One region of the Rahnella sp. P4_A8 genome, then DNA from elsewhere that is predicted to be linked to it. Evidence: predicted binding sites of a transcription regulator. Region 1 holds the regulator's gene; the other holds the start of a gene.
What was found. Region 1 encodes CRP, which controls carbon source genes, mostly activating them, when cyclic AMP is high. Its sites were predicted from a motif close to ATGTGANNNNNNTCACAT; they were not measured.
Positions count from the first base shown of each region.

Region 1 (8,141 bases):
TAAAATAAAACCGGTGAGATAAGCCCGCCAGATTGGCGGATTTATCCTCAATGCAATTACTGTAGAAACTTTTTCCAACTTGCTCAATCGAAATATGGAAAAAGATTCCATAAAATTGATGAAGTCCACAATTCTCATCCGGTTAAATCTATAAAATCTTTTTCATTCAATGCATTAACATTACTTCAGGTGACCTATGCTGGATGAGGAGTCGATTAAAACCTTTATGCACGTCGCGCAAACAGGCAGCTTTTCCCGCGCGGCAGAGATGCTGCATAAAACGCCCGCGACCATCAGCTATCGAATTAAGATGCTGGAAGACAGTGCCGGGACGTTATTGCTCAACCGCACGACCCGTACGGTGTCGCTGACGCCCGCCGGACAGCATCTGCTTGAACGATGTCGCCAGTGGCTAACCTGGCTGGAGGGTGTACCGGCAGAACTGCAGCAGATTAACGACGGCATTGAGCGCCAGCTGAATGTGGTGGTGAACAATCTGATGTACTGCCCTGAAGCTCTGGCAGCGTTATTAAGCTCTCTGACGCAGCGCTACCCGTTCACGCAGTTCACTTTCACACGGCAGATTTACATGGGGGTATGGGATACGCTGCTGTACGAAGATTTTCAGCTGGCGATTGGCGTCACCGGCACCGAATCTCTTTCTAACGCCGTGAATCTGCTGCCGCTGGGTGAAGTGGACTGGGTTTTTGTTCATGCACCCTTTCATCCGCTGCAGCACATCACTGGCATGCTGGAAGAAGCGGTGTTGCGTCAGTACATTGCCATCAATGTGGAAGACACCTCGCGCCATCTGAACAAGCGGGTAGCCTGGTTGCTGACCGGGCAACGGCAGATCATCGTGGCAGATGTGGCGACTAAACTGGCCTGTCACCTGAAGGGAATGGGTATCGGTTTTCTGCCGCGCCATCTGTGCCAGCCATATCTCGACAGCGGCGAGCTGATCGCCCGGCAAATCCGCTATCCGCGCGCCCCTTCCCCGCTCAGTCTGGCGTGGAAAAAGGAGTACACAGGCAAGGCGCTGCATGACATTGTTTCTCTGTTCCACCAGAAAGACCCGCTGATCCAACCGTTGCTGGCGGGTTTAGAATAGTGATGCCCTCTTTGGCTTCGCGAATAAATATGGTAACAATAGGCTTAATTATGCGCAGCCTTGACGCCAGATCTTCGACCACAGAAAAGACCGCGTCTCGCCTGCCTGCATCACCTTTATGGAGAACAGCGCATTATGTCAGCCAAACATCCTGTTATTGCCGTGACCGGTTCGAGCGGTGCAGGCACCACGACCACCAGCGTGGCATTTCGTAAAATATTTCAGCAGCTTGGTTTGCGTGCGGCGGAACTGGAAGGCGACAGTTTTCATCATTTCACCCGTCCTGAAATGGATGCGGCAATACGCAAGGCGCGCGATCTGGGACGTCATATCAGCTACTTCGGGCCGGAAGCCAATGACTTTGGTTTGCTGGAAAAAAGCTTTATCGAATACGGTAAAACAGGCACTGGCCGTTCACGTAAGTATCTGCATACTTATGACGAAGCCGTTCCCTACAATCAGGTGCCGGGTACCTTTACGCCGTGGCAGGCGTTGCCGGAACCGACGGATATTTTGTTTTACGAAGGGTTACACGGTGGTGTGGTGGCGGACAAAATTGACGTTGCCGCGCAGGTCGACCTGCTGGTCGGCGTAGTGCCTATCGTCAACCTCGAATGGATCCAGAAACTGGTGCGCGATACCGGCGAGCGCGGGCATTCCCGTGAAGCGGTGATGGATTCCGTCGTGCGTTCGATGGATGACTATATCAATTACATTACCCCGCAGTTTTCCCGCACGCACATCAATTTCCAGCGGGTACCCACCATCGATACCTCGAACCCGTTTGCCGCCAAAGCCATTCCGTCACTGGATGAAAGCTTTGTGGTGATCCACTTTCAGGGGCTGGATGACATCGATTTCCCGTATCTGCTGGCCATGCTGCAAGGGTCGTTTATCTCGCACATCAAAACACTGGTGGTGCCGGGCGGCAAAATGGGGCTGGCGATGGAGCTGATCATGGCGCCGCTGGTGCAGCGCCTGATGGAAGGCAAGAAGATCGAGTAAACTTTATTCGGCTGCAATCACTTCAAAGCTGTGGGTGATTGTGGCCGCTTTCCCCAGCATCAGAGACACAGAACAGTATTTTTCGGCAGACAGGCTGACCGCACGTTCAACAATCTTATCGGTCAGATCCTTACCGGTGACGATAAAATGCAGATTGATGTGAGTGAACAGACGCGGCGCTTCTTCGCGGCGTTGTGAGGTCAGCTTCACTTCACAATCACGCACGTCATTACGACCTTTTTGCAAAATTGACACCACGTCGATTGCACTACACCCCCCTGCGGACATCAGTAACATTTCCATCGGGCTTGGGGCTTTATCACCCGCGTTTCCATCCATTGAAATCTGATGACCCGATGCAGACTCACCTAAAAATGTCAGTCCTTCAACCCATTTGACACGTGCATGCATGAACTATTCTCCCGGTGAATAAACTTGTCGAAATCTGCTCTCAGAGTACCCTTTCACCTAAAATCTGGCAACGTAACCCGATCGCCATCATGCTGAAGCGAGACAACAGAAGACAGCATCTCAAACCTGTGCTACAAACAAAGCCGAAACATACTTTCCAGTAAATTGCGGTGACGGTTTTTGCGGTTTAAGTACAGAACCCACGGTGATGACAGCAATAAACAGGCTGTTGCACTCCGACATCCGCTTGCAGCATTTCTGGAGAGTTATATGCTGAAAGGGCGCTTTGGATTTGAAGTGCCGTACAGGGAACTCTGAGCCCTGTGATTTTGGGCAGCGATAACAACAGAGGATAATAGCAAATGGTTCTCGGCAAGCCACAAACAGACCCGACTCTTGAATGGTTCCTGTCTCACTGTCATATACATAAGTATCCTTCTAAAAGTACGCTGATTCACCAGGGTGAAAAAGCCGAAACGCTTTACTACATCGTGAAAGGGTCAGTTGCTGTCCTGATTAAAGATGAAGAAGGCAAGGAAATGATACTGTCCTACCTTAACCAAGGTGACTTCATCGGTGAGCTGGGACTCTTCGAAGAAGGTCAGGAACGCAGTGCCTGGGTACGTGCTAAAACTGCCTGTGAAGTGGCTGAAATTTCATATAAAAAATTCCGCCAGCTGATTCAGGTTAACCCGGATATTCTGATGCGTCTCTCCGCGCAGATGGCCAACCGTCTGCAAGTGACGTCAGAGAAAGTCGGCAACCTTGCCTTCCTTGACGTTACCGGTCGTATCGCTCAAACCTTGCTCAATCTGGCTAAACAGCCTGATGCAATGACCCATCCGGACGGGATGCAAATCAAGATTACCCGCCAGGAAATTGGCCAAATCGTCGGTTGTTCACGTGAAACAGTCGGACGCATTCTCAAAATGCTGGAAGATCAAAGCCTGATCTCCGCACACGGTAAAACGATTGTCGTTTACGGCACACGTTAATCCCTCAAAAATTGGCGCGGCAAAACACTGTCGCGCCTTTTTTATGGGCTAAGCTTTACCCATGACGCTATGGCGAAGACTGTTTTACCATCCTGAAGTGAACTACGCGCTGCGCCAGACGCTGGTGTTGTGCTTACCTGTTGGCATTTGCTGGCTGTTTGGCAATTTGCAAATGGGCCTGCTGTTTTCCCTCTGCCCGGCCTGTTGTAACATCGCCGGTCTGGATACCCCGCATAAACGCTTTTTCAAACGCCTGCTCGTTGGCGGTTCACTCTTTGCCGTGAGCAGCCTTCTGCTGCAACTGATGCTCGAAAGCTGGCATATACCGCTGCCGCTGATCATGCTGTCGCTGGCGTTACTGCTCGGCGTCACCGGTGAAATCAGCCCGCTGCATGCGCGCCTGTTGCCCGGTGCGCTGGTGGCGACTATCTTCACGCTGAGTATGGTGGGCGTGCGCCCGATGTGGCAGGCCCCGGTGTTGTTCGCCGCTGGCACAGCCTGGTACGGATTGTTTAACTGGGCGTGGTTTCGTATTTCGGAAGAACAGCCGATGCGCGAAACGCTCAGCCAGCTCTATCTGCAACTCGCGGATTATTTCGAAGCCAAGTACAGCCTGCTGACGCAACACACCGATCCCGAAACCGCGTTACCCCCACTGCTAGCCCGCCAGCAGCAGGTTATCGACCTGATTGCCCTGCTTTATCAGCAATTACACATGTTGCCCCAGCACGGACATCATCATCACCATAAGCGGCTGTTTCAGCGTTTTCAGGTGGCGCTCGATTTGCAGGAGCACATTACAGTGAGCCTGCATCAGCCGGAAGAAGTGCAGAAACTGGTGGAGGAAAGCCATGCCGAAGCGGTTATCCGCCGAAATGCACAGGTGATTTCCACCCGTCTTCGGGTGATTGCCGACGATATTCTTTATCACCGTTTATCCGGGCGCTTTACGATGGCCAATGAGCTGACCGCGCTGGAGAAAATCGCCGCGCGCAACCCGGACAATCCGGTAGGTCAGTTTTGTTATTACCATTTCAGCCGCATTGCCCGTCTGTTACGCACACAGCGGCCGTTGTACAAACGTGACCTGATGAACACCCAGCCGCGTTTGCCCTTCTGGCCCGCGCTGAAAAGCTATCTTTCCTTCAAATCCGTGGCACTGCGTAATGCCGCACGTTTGGGCATTATTCTGGCGATTGGCAGCAGTCTGGGTCTGTTCTTCAATTTGCCCAAACCCTACTGGATCTTGCTGACTATCATGTTGGTCAGCCAGAACGGTTATAACGCCACGCGGGTGAGGATCCAGCACCGTGCACTCGGTACGCTGGCCGGATTGCTGATTGCCTCAGGCTTGCTCAAACTGGAACTGCCGGAAGGCACCACGCTGCTGTGCATGTTGCTGATCACCCTGTTGTCCTATACCGTTCTGCGCAAAAACTACGGACTGGCGATGGTCGGCATGACGGTGACTGCAGTGTATACCCTGCAATTGCTGGCGATGAACGGCGTGCATTTTCTGGTACCACGACTGGTCGATACCCTGATCGGCTGCGCGCTGGCCTTTGGTGGCACTATCTGGTTGTGGCCGCAATGGCAAAGCGGTTTGCTGCGCCAGAATGCACACCAGGCGCTGGAAATCTATCAGGACGCTATCCGCCTGCTGCTCGAGGAAAGCCCCGACACCGCCAAACTGGCGTACACCCGTATGCAGGTCAATCAGGCGCACAATAAGCTGTTCACTTCGCTAAATCAGGCGATGCAGGAGCCGGGTTTTAACTCACATTATCTGGCGGATATGCGTTTGTGGGTGACGCACAGTCAGTTTGTGGTTGAGCATATCAACGCGATGACGATCCTCGCCCGCGAGCATTACATGCTGCCGGAAAAACTGGCGACGGAGTATTTACAGACCTGCGAAATCGCGCTGCAAAGCTGTCAGCAACGACTGCTCTACGACGGGCCGGGCAGCGAGAACAACCTGTTTAATGCGCCGGAACTTCACCCGGATATGCCACTGACCGAAATGGAACGCCATCTGCGGCGCGTAATTTCACATCTCAGCGTGATGCATACCATCTCGTCACTGGCGTGGAAGCAGAGGCCGCATCATGGGATCTGGCTGACGCGGCGGGCGTGAAGGGGGAGACCCCTTTCAAATCCCCTTTTTACTGGCTTGCAGCCAGACTGCTTTTTAAAGCTAATCGGAGAATATTTCGGTTTCTCAAGTGCGGGGACCGCGCACTGACGGCTTAAAATGGATTGAGAAAGTTTCGGTTTCTCAATTGCCGAGCTCGCTTAACTCACCGCGCCGAAACCGACCAAAGAGGGCTAAGACGAGCCCTCTTTGGAATCTCCACGTCTTAAACTGCGCGCTTCGCTCGTAGGCTATGTTCCAGCAACCACAGCGACAGGCTGGAAATCTTGCCGCGTTGCGGTTCCTTCTCTCGGTCTTCGAGCCACTGGTCTCGAAGCCGCTCCGTTCAGCAAGATTTCTGATTCGCCCGCAGGATTCTAAATTCAAAAGCAGAAGGGTTTTATCTTTTAGAAATGTCGATTGGCGTGCTCAAAAATGGCACCGAATGAACGGTTCGAGACCTATGGCTCGAAGCCTGAAATTCGGGAATCGCGCAGCGATGACATTTTGCGCCACACACTAATGCGCCAGAACATGTCCGTCGTGCCTGCGGCAGCGCGCAGTAAAAAAGCGAGGGGAGTGCAGAGGGGAAAAGCCTTTCTCCTCTGCTCGGTTTCGGCGCAAAGGCCTTGTGATAACCGTACTTGAGAAACCGAAATTTACTCAGTCAGTTGCAAAGAGGGGGGCGTGGGGATCACCCCCCGCAAACTTTCCCCACGGCTTTCTCAAACCTTTCCATCCCTTCTTCAATATCCGCGAAGTCGATAACAAGCGATGGCGCAAACCGCATCACGTTTGGTCCGGCGACCAGCATCATCAATCCGAATTCTGCCGCGGCGGCATGGAATTCTCCGGCGCGGTTTTTATACGCATCAGAAAGCTCGGCGCCGATCAGCAACCCCTGACCGCGGAACTCGCTGAAGATGTGATATTTCTGGTTGATGGCCTCCAGCGCGCTGATGAATTTCTCGCGGCGCTCGTTGATCCCGGCCAGCACGTCTGGCGTATTGATGATATCCAGCGCGGCTTCAGCGACGGCGCAGGCCAGCGGGTTACCGCCGTAGGTGGTGCCGTGTTTGCCCGGTTCCATCACCGAGGCCACGTCTTCGGTTGCCAGCATGGCGGAAACCGGGAAACCGCCGCCGAGCGCTTTAGCAGTGGTCAGGATGTCCGGCGTCACGCCGTAATGCATGTAGCTGAACAACTTGCCGCTGCGCCCCATGCCGCTTTGTACTTCATCCAGCACCAGCAGCGCCTGATGTTTGTCACAAAGCTCACGCAGACCTTGCAGAAACGCTTTGGTCGCAGGCGTGACACCGCCCTCCCCTTGCACAGGCTCGACAACAATGGCGCAGGTGTGGTCGTCGATCACCGCTTTTACGGCATCCAGATCGTTGAACGGCACGTGCACAATATCAGCGGGTTTCGGGCCGAAGCCGTCGGAGTATTTCGGCTGGCCACCCACGGAAACCGTGAACAGCGTGCGACCGTGGAAGGCATTATGGAAAGCGATGATCTTACTTTTGTACGGGCTGTGACGGTGCGAAGCGTAATAGCGCGCCAGTTTAAAGGCCGCTTCGTTGGCTTCAGCGCCGGAGTTGGCGAAGAATACGCGGTCGGCAAAGGTGGCGTCGATCAGCTTCTGCGCCAGTCGAAGGGCGGGTTCATTGGTAAATACGTTACTGACATGCCACAGGGTTTCGCCCTGCTCTTGCAACGCTTTCACCAGTGCCGGATGGCAATGTCCAAGCGCCGTCACAGCGATACCCCCGGCGAAATCAACATACTCGTTCCCTTGCTGATCCCACACGCGACTGCCTTTACCTTTCACGGGAATGAATTTCGCAGGTGAATAAACCGGCAAAATAACTTTATCGAATGTGCCCCGATCTACCGATGATTTTTCCGCCATTACCCTTCTCCCTCACGACCATTGATATGAAAATATAATCACAAAATATGCATAAAAAATCACATACAGGCAAACAGAAATCGCATCTGATGGGTAAGTAATTTTTTCAGCAATATTAACTGATTAGATTTTAAGGAAATTATCCAAAAGCTGATGCCCCTGCTCGCTCAAAATGCTTTCAGGATGGAACTGAACGCCATGCAGCGGCAAGGTTTTGTGCATGATGCCCATAATGTCGTCACGACCACCATCCCGTTCTGTCCATGCAGTAACCTCGAAACAATCGGGCAGCGTCTGTGGCGCGACCACCAGCGAATGGTAGCGCGTCACGGTCAGCGGATTATTCAGCCCGGTAAAGACACTCCTGCCGGTATGGCGGACAGGGGATGTTTTGCCGTGAATGGCCTGCCGGGCGCGGACGATGCTCGCGCCGAACGCCTGCGCCATCGCCTGATGCCCGAGGCACACGCCAAGTATCGGTAAACGGTCGGAGAAATGGGCAATCGCTTGCAGGGAAATGCCAGCCTGATCAGGCGTACACGGGCCGGGAGAAATCACCAGATGTGAGGGGGA
Region 1 is NZ_JBFUHK010000005.1:30,646-38,786, forward strand. Features, by position in the region: gene allS (HTH-type transcriptional activator AllS) at 197-1,111, shown strand; gene AC1DUO_RS04305 (phosphoribulokinase) at 1,247-2,116, shown strand; gene AC1DUO_RS04310 (OsmC family protein) at 2,120-2,527, opposite strand; gene crp (cAMP-activated global transcriptional regulator CRP) at 2,890-3,522, shown strand; gene AC1DUO_RS04320 (YccS/YhfK family putative transporter) at 3,584-5,659, shown strand; gene argD (bifunctional acetylornithine/succinyldiaminopimelate transaminase) at 6,351-7,568, opposite strand; gene AC1DUO_RS04330 (aminodeoxychorismate synthase component II) at 7,692-8,141, opposite strand, start outside.

Region 2 (8,141 bases), on a different contig from region 1:
AAGCGCTGGCGCTGGAAAGCGAAGAGCGTCAGCGTCAGATCAAGGAGCAGGCGTTTGATCTGATTCAGGATTTGTACGATAACGAGATCCGCTACACCGAAGAACTGTACGACGGTGTAGGCTGGAGCGAAGACGTGAAGAAATTCCTGCATTACAACGCCAACAAAGCGCTGATGAATCTCGGCTACGAAGCCCTGTTCCCGGCCAGCATGGCGGATGTGAATCCGGCGATCCTTTCCGCATTATCGCCAAACGCCGACGAAAACCATGACTTCTTCTCCGGATCCGGTTCGTCATATGTGATCGGCAAAGCCGTCAACACCGAAGACGAGGACTGGGATTTCTAAACAGCTCCTTCCCCTCGTGAGAGGGGAAGGAGGAAAACGGATGTTGCCGTTATTTTTCTCAGCGTTAGTATAGAAACAGTGTTTCAAAACCCTACGCGATCAGAAAAAGGAAACATCATGACGCCCTATCAAGCCTCATCCTCCCGTTACGAAACCATGCAATTCCGCCGTTGCGGTCAGAGCGGTTTACAACTCCCTGCCCTTTCTCTTGGCCTGTGGCACAGCTTCGGCCATGTCAGTCCGCTGGAATCCCAGCGTGCATTGCTGCAAAAAGCCTTCGATTTAGGCATCACCCATTTTGATCTGGCGAATAACTACGGCCCGCCTCCGGGCTCTGCGGAAGAAAATTTTGGCCGTTTGCTGAAGCAGGATTTCGCGCCATATCGCGATGAACTGATCATCTCCACCAAAGCCGGTTACGACATGTGGCCAGGACCGTACGGTTCCGGCGGCTCGCGCAAATATCTGCTGGCCAGCCTCGATCAGAGCCTGCAACGCATGGGGCTGGATTACGTCGATATCTTCTATTCGCACCGGGTGGATGAAGAAACGCCGATGGAAGAAACCGCAGCGGCGCTGGCTTATGCGGTGCAAAGCGGTAAGGCATTGTATGTCGGGATCTCCTCTTACTCGCCGGAACGTACCCAGATCATGGCGGAGTTACTGCGTGAGCTGAAAGTACCGCTGCTGATCCATCAGCCGTCATACAATCTGCTGAACCGCTGGGTGGATAAGAGTGGTTTGCTGGATACGCTGGACCAAAATGGCGCAGGTTGCATCGCCTTTACGCCGCTGGCGCAGGGGTTGCTGACCGGCAAGTATCTCAACGGCATCCCTGACGGCTCGCGCATGCAGGTGGAAGGGAATAAGGTGCGCGGGCTGAACGCCCAAATGCTGTCAGAAGATAACCTGAACAGCCTGCGGTTGCTCAATGAGATGGCGCAGCAGCGCGGACAGACCATGGCGCAGATGGCGCTGAGCTGGCTGCTGAAAGACGATCGCGTGACGTCGGTGCTGATTGGTGCCAGCCGCCCTGAGCAACTGGATGAAAACGTGAAAGCGCTGGATAATCTGCGCTTCACCGCTGAAGAACTGACAGCGATTGATAAGCATGTGGCGGATGGTCAGTTGAATCTTTGGCAGGCTTCGTCAGATAAATAACCATCCAAAACAAACGGGCGGATCTCCTGAAAGGATCCGCCTTTTTTTTAGCTCATCAGTTCTAAACGACGTGCGGTTTCGTAATGATCAACCCAATACTGATTATCCAGTGATGAAATAGTGACGCCTTCAATTTTCGAGGCATGAATGAACTGATGATCCCCGACATACACGCCGACATGACGATCGCCCGGCGACGTTTTGAAAAACACTAAATCTCCCGGTTTCAGATTATTTTTACTCACTTTTCTGCCGTTCCTGATTTGCTGAAAGGTGGTTCTTGGCAGGCGTGTTTGCAGGGAATCATTAAACAGATGCTGCATCAGCGACGAGCAGTCCACGCCTTTGTGGGTGGTGCCCCCCCAGCGGTAATGCGTCCCCTTCCAGCGCGGATATTCCGCCAGCAGGGCGCTTTTAATATTGTCTGAGTTGCCCGTATTGACCGCAGTCACGGTGGACCCTTTTCCATTAAAAAGTTCGCTATGGAAAAATTTGTAGGTGTCCATAGACTCAAATTCTTTAGGCATATCAAAAGCAAAGGAGTGGATGCTAAACAAACCGGTAACGAGAAGCAGTAAGGCAGAAACAAGCGATTTAATACGGAACATGCGTGGATTCTTTCGTCAAAAAATAGTGCTCTTCCTTACGTGGGAACCTGCTCACGGGGCGGGTGACTCGTCTCTGAGTGCGCAAATAATAACCGCAGGACAATAAATAAGCAGGTTGAATTGAGTCCAAAATTGGACTGGGGATTTTTTCTCAGGAAAACCCACCCCTTAGGCTGAAGGGGTGGGTGAAGGTGTTATGAGAAGAACTTCGCCAGAACAAACAGGCCGACAGAAACGTTGATAGCTCCCCCGATACGGGTAGCGATTTGCGCGAAAGGCATCAGCGTCATGCGGTTGCCGGAGGTCAGAATCGCCACGTCGCCCGTGCCGCCCTGCCCGCTCTGGCAGCAGGAAACAATCGCCACATCGATAGGGTGCATGCCAATTTTCTTACCCACATAAAAACCGGTGCCGACCAGCGCCAGCACCGTGGTCACAATCACCAGCAGGTTCTGCAGGGTGAAAGCGTTGATCAGTTCCTGCCAGGGCGTGATCGCGACACCCACCGCGAACAGCACCGGATAGGTCACGGCAGTGCGGAAGAATTTATACACCGTCATCGAGCCGTGCTGAATAGTCGGCGAAACGCCGTTCGCCAGTTTCACCAGCACCGCCGCAAACAGCATGCCGACCGGCGCTGGCAGGCCGATCCATTTCTGGCCGAGCATCCCGACCATGTACAGCAGGATGGCCAGCAGCGCACCACAGGCCAGCGCGTTGACGCCCGGATTGCCCTCAAATTCATCGGTGCCACTGCCCATCTGGCCTTTTTTCGACGGCATCAGTTGGCCTTCGCCGGTAAGATGCGGATAACGTTTACCGAGCTGGTTCAGCACGCCCGCCAGCACAATGGCCGTCAGGCCACCGAGCATAACAATCGGCAGAATGCGCCCAAGCGCCACGCCCTGCTCCATATGCAGGATGGTCGCGTAACCCATCGACAGCGGGATCGCACCTTCTCCGACACCGCCAGCCATGATCGGCAGGATCAGGAAGAAGAAGGTTTGCATTGGCGGTAAACCTAAAACAGTGCCCATCGCCATACCGGCAATCATGCCGACCACTTCGCCGCACAGCATCGGTACGAAAATACGCATAAAGCCCTGGATCAGCACCTGACGGTTCATGCTCATGATGCTGCCGACAATAATGCAGCAGATATAAAGGTAGAGAATATTGGTGGATTTATAGAATTTGACCGTGGAATCAACAACAACATCCGGCAGCAGGCCGTAATGCACCATCGCCGAAGGAATAAAAGTGGCACAAATCGCCGCGGCCCCCAGTTTACCCACCACAGGTAAGCGTTTACCCAACTCGCCACAGGCAAAACCGAAGAAGGCCAGCGTGGCGACCATCACCACGATGTCACTCGGCAACTTGCCATTCAGGCAATCGAGCAGGATCAGCACGCCCGCCAGCAGGAAAAAGGGCAGCGGGATAATGCCTATCTTGTAGTGATCAAGAATGTGCCACCATTTTTGTCTGGCCGAGAGGCCGGAGGTTTTCGTTTCTTTGACAGCGATGTAGGAATCGTCGGTTGTGCTCATGACATTGCCTCTTTCTTCTGAAGACTTTTCTTATTGATGGTCTGAGCATATGAAAACAGGCGGTCAGCCGGGTGTGAGGTTGTTCAAATTAAAACCGCAGGGATAAAGGTTGTTATGGTGTTTATGGTGTTAATGCACCCTGATTTATAAGGATTATAAGATTAGTAGTAAATCCCGCTATTAACCCTGTTATTACTGTGTGAAATAATCATTATTTTAATCTTCTGTTCACAACTCCGCTTCTCTGCGATTACGACTCACATTTCGCCGTGATAGGCTTATTGAATGTATATCTCAGGTTCGCCGTGCAGCAGGTCGTATGAAATTCAGGTTACCTTTTCAGGTAAAACTCTTTTTATCTCTGGTGGTATTTTCCTGCGTGTTGCTGGCACTGCTGGGGGCTATTTTATTTCATATTATTGACCGTCAGTTACATCATGATCTGGGCCAGCGTGCACGGGTTCAGGCCAGCGAGATCGCTCTGATGCCGGGGCTGGCGCAGAAGGTACAGGCCCGCGATATCCCCGGCATCGCGAAACTAATCCAGCCATTACGCGATAAAAGTGACGCCAGTTATATCGTTATCGGCGATACCCGCGAGCTGCATCTTTATCATTCCGAATCTCCGGAGCGCATAGACCTGCCGATGATTGGCGGTGATAACGCCGGTGTGCTGGCCGGTAAAACCATTATTTCCGTACGTCAGGGCGGCATCGGCGTTTCATTGCGCAGCAAAGCCCCGATTCTGGATGCCAGTAATCAGGTGATCGGCATTGTCTCGGTCGGTTATCTCACCTCTTACATCGATAATATTAATGGCCGCCGTCTGGCGCAGGCCGGTTTATACGGTTTACTGCTTTTATTACTGCTGTTTATTTTTTCATGGATGTTCACCCGCAACGTTAAAAAACAGATGTTCTGGCTGGAACCCAAAGATATTGCCCTGCTGGTCCGCCAGCAAAAAGCGTTGCTGGAAGCCATGTATGAGGGCGTATTTGCGATCAACGCCGAAAGGCAACTGATTTCAATTAACCGGGCCGCACGCGAGTTACTGGATATCCGCCAGCCCGAAAACGAGCTACTGGGTAAACCGCTGGCGGAGGTGCTTCAGACGCCGCCCACGTTCTTTACGCAACGTGGTGTCAGTGAAAACAACAGTCAGCATGATCAGATTACGGTACTCAATCAGAGACAGGTGATCGTCAACCGCGTACCCATCGAACTTGAACCCGGTGCAGAAAGTGGCTGGGTATTCAGTTTCCGCGATAAAAATGACATTAATACGCTGAGCAGCCAGCTGAGTCAGGTGAAGCGCTACGCCGATAACCTTCGCATTATGCGCCATGAACAACTGAACTGGACTGCGACGCTGGCGGGCTTGCTGCAAATGCAGCGTTACGACGATGCAATGCGCTATATTCAGGCACAGTCGGAAGGCGCGCAGGCCGTGCTGGATTTCGTCTCAGCACGCTTTACCTCGCCAGCACTTTGTGGCCTGCTGCTGGGGAAATACGTCAGTGCACGCGAAAAAGGTGTCGAGCTGAGTTTCGATCCCGCCTGTCAGCTCACCCGCATACCGGCAGCCATCAGTGAAACCGAACTGATGTCAGTGATTGGTAATTTGCTGGATAACGCCGTGGACGCCACACTGAAAGCACTGACGCCCCCGGCACCGGTCGAATTGTATATTTCCGACCGGAACCGGGAACTGCTGATTGAAGTCGCCGATCAGGGCAGCGGCGTGGAAGATGCACTCAAGCCGCACCTGTTTGAACAAGGCGTCACCAGCAAGCCCTCCAGCGGGCAGGACGCCACGGGTGCAGAACACGGTATCGGCCTGTATCTGGTGGCCGGTTATGTCCGTCAGGCGGGTGGCAGCATCGAAATCTCAGACAACACGCCGCAAGGTACAATATTTTCAGTCTTTATCCCGTATCCGGCAGAAGCGTTAACAGGACAGAACCATGAATAACAGCAGCGCACTCGATGTCGTGATTGTGGAAGATGAGCCACATCTGGCTGGTCTGCATCGTGATTTTATCGAGCAAAATTTCAACCTGCGCGTCGTCGGCATTGCGGCCACACTGGAGCAGACGCGTTCTCTGCTGCGCCTGCATCAGCCGCGTCTGATCTTACTCGATAACTATTTGCCGGATGGTCAGGGTGTCGATCTGATCGACAGCCCGTTGCTGAAAAGCTTCGATTGCTCGGTGATTTTCATTACCGCTGCCAGCGATATGCAAACCTGTAGCCAGGCCATGCGCAGCGGCGCGTTCGATTACATCATCAAGCCGGTGTCGTTCCATCGTCTGCGCAGTTCACTCGAGCGCTTTATGCAACTGGTGCAAACGCTGCGTAATGTGAAAGTGGTCGATCAGCGGGCCCTGGATAAGTTGTTCAATCTGCCCGCCAGCGATACACCGGCAGCCCCTTCTGCCAAAGGCATCGAGCCGAATACGCTCGAACTGGTTCAGCGGGTTTTCACGGCGAAACCCGACGTCAGCTGGTCGGTGGAACAGGTGGTTGAAGAGGTTGGGATCAGCAAAACGACCGGTCGCCGCTATCTGGAATATTGCGTGGAAATTGGCTTTATCGGCGTCGAGATGCAGTACGGAAATATCGGTCATCCGAGACGTCTGTATCGCAAAATAGCAGACGAAGAAAAATCCGTATCCTGAGGCCGAATTCCGGCCGTTTTGCGTGAAGAACTTCCCCCTCCCTGCCGGTGTCATCACCGGCGAATTTCCCGCATACCCCGCCTGTTCAGGTGATTATTTCATTACGTAGTCATCTTTCAGACAAGCGGTAAATTCACGGCTTTCACGCAAAGCTCAAATCTCTATTTACCCTTGCAAATCCCCTCCTCATAAAACGCATTAACTTCAGGGAAATACCTCAATAACTCCGTTCTAAAATCACACAAATAAAAAAGACAACAAATCTCATAAAATCAATAAATTACTTATATTTTTAGCGAAAGCATCCGTCGTGAAATTAGGCAAAAACCCAAAGTGCTCTGGCGGGATAAATTGTCATTAATTGTCAGTTTGAATTTACCGAAATTAAACACCGCAAATACAGATAAATACGTAACCAGAAACCCAATCATGAATATTCATCGGAAACATTGAGACTTGTCTCAGAATTTCGATGTGTTAGGGTATAACGCGTTCACTATTTCGTTACAGGCAAAATCCTATACGGTCCAACACAAAAATTAGACATCGAGCCGATACGGCTATTTATATCCAAGGAATGCACATTGCATGGCAATTAAAATCGAAGTAAAGAATCTTTATAAGGTATTTGGCGAAAACCCGGATCGCGCTTTCAAGATGATTGATGCAGGCAAGGGTAAAGAAGAGATTTTTGAGAAAACCGGTCTTTCACTTGGCGTTAAGAATGCCAGTCTGGCCATTGAAGAAGGCGAGATTTTCGTCATCATGGGGTTATCCGGTTCCGGTAAATCCACCATGGTACGCCTTCTCAATCGTCTGATAGAGCCCACCCGTGGCGAAGTCCTGATCGACGGCGAAGACATCGCCAAAATCTCAGAAGCAAAATTGCGCCAGGTGCGCCGCAGTAAAATCAGTATGGTATTTCAGTCCTTTGCGCTGATGCCACACCTGACCGTGTTGAATAACACCGCGTTTGGTATGGAGCTGGCTGGTGTGCCGGTCGAAGAGCGCAATACCAAAGCGCTTGACGCGCTGCGTCAGGTCGGGCTGGAAAACTATGCCAACTCTTATCCGGATGAATTGTCAGGCGGGATGCGCCAGCGTGTCGGTTTAGCGCGTGCTATGGCCAACAACCCTGACATTCTGCTCATGGATGAAGCCTTCTCTGCACTTGACCCGTTAATTCGTACCGAAATGCAGGATGAACTGGTGAAGCTGCAGGCTCAGCATCAGCGCACCATTGTGTTCATTTCTCATGATCTGGACGAAGCCATGCGTATTGGCGACCGCATCGCCATTATGCAGGGCGGCGAAGTGGTACAGGTCGGCACGCCGGAAGACATTCTTAATAATCCGGCCAACGACTATGTGCGCACGTTCTTCCGTGGTGTGGATATCAGTCAGGTCTTCAGTGCCAAAGACATTGCCCGCCGCCGTGGCGCGCTTATTCGTAAAACCCCCGGTTTTGGTCCACGTGCCGCTCTCAAGCTGCTCGAAGATGAAGACCGCGAATATGGTTATGTACTTGAACGTGGACAGAAATTCATTGGCGTGGTGTCGATTGAATCCCTGAAAACCGCGCTCAAAACCAATCAGTCGCTGGAAAGCGCCTTGCTGGAATCTCCGGCAGCCGTGCAGGCAGACATGCCGCTCAGCGAACTGATTTCCCATGTCGCCGCCGCGCCTTGCGCTGTGCCGGTCGTCAATGAGGACAATAACTATATCGGCATTATTTCCAAAGCCATGCTGCTTCAGGCTCTGGACAAAGAAGGGGGTAACGAATGAGCACTTCAACCA
Region 2 is NZ_JBFUHK010000015.1:17,229-25,369, reverse strand. Features, by position in the region: gene nrdF (class 1b ribonucleoside-diphosphate reductase subunit beta) at 1-347, shown strand, start outside; gene mgrA (L-glyceraldehyde 3-phosphate reductase) at 465-1,508, shown strand; gene AC1DUO_RS10465 (C40 family peptidase) at 1,556-2,014, opposite strand; gene AC1DUO_RS10460 (2-hydroxycarboxylate transporter family protein) at 2,311-3,666, opposite strand; gene AC1DUO_RS10455 (ATP-binding protein) at 3,986-5,638, shown strand; gene AC1DUO_RS10450 (response regulator) at 5,631-6,344, shown strand; gene proV (glycine betaine/L-proline ABC transporter ATP-binding protein ProV) at 6,933-8,129, shown strand; gene proW (glycine betaine/L-proline ABC transporter permease ProW) at 8,126-8,141, shown strand, end outside.
Region 2: AC1DUO_RS10460 (2-hydroxycarboxylate transporter family protein) is a predicted target of CRP. The motif match lies at 3,738-3,755, and genes of this name have one in related genera.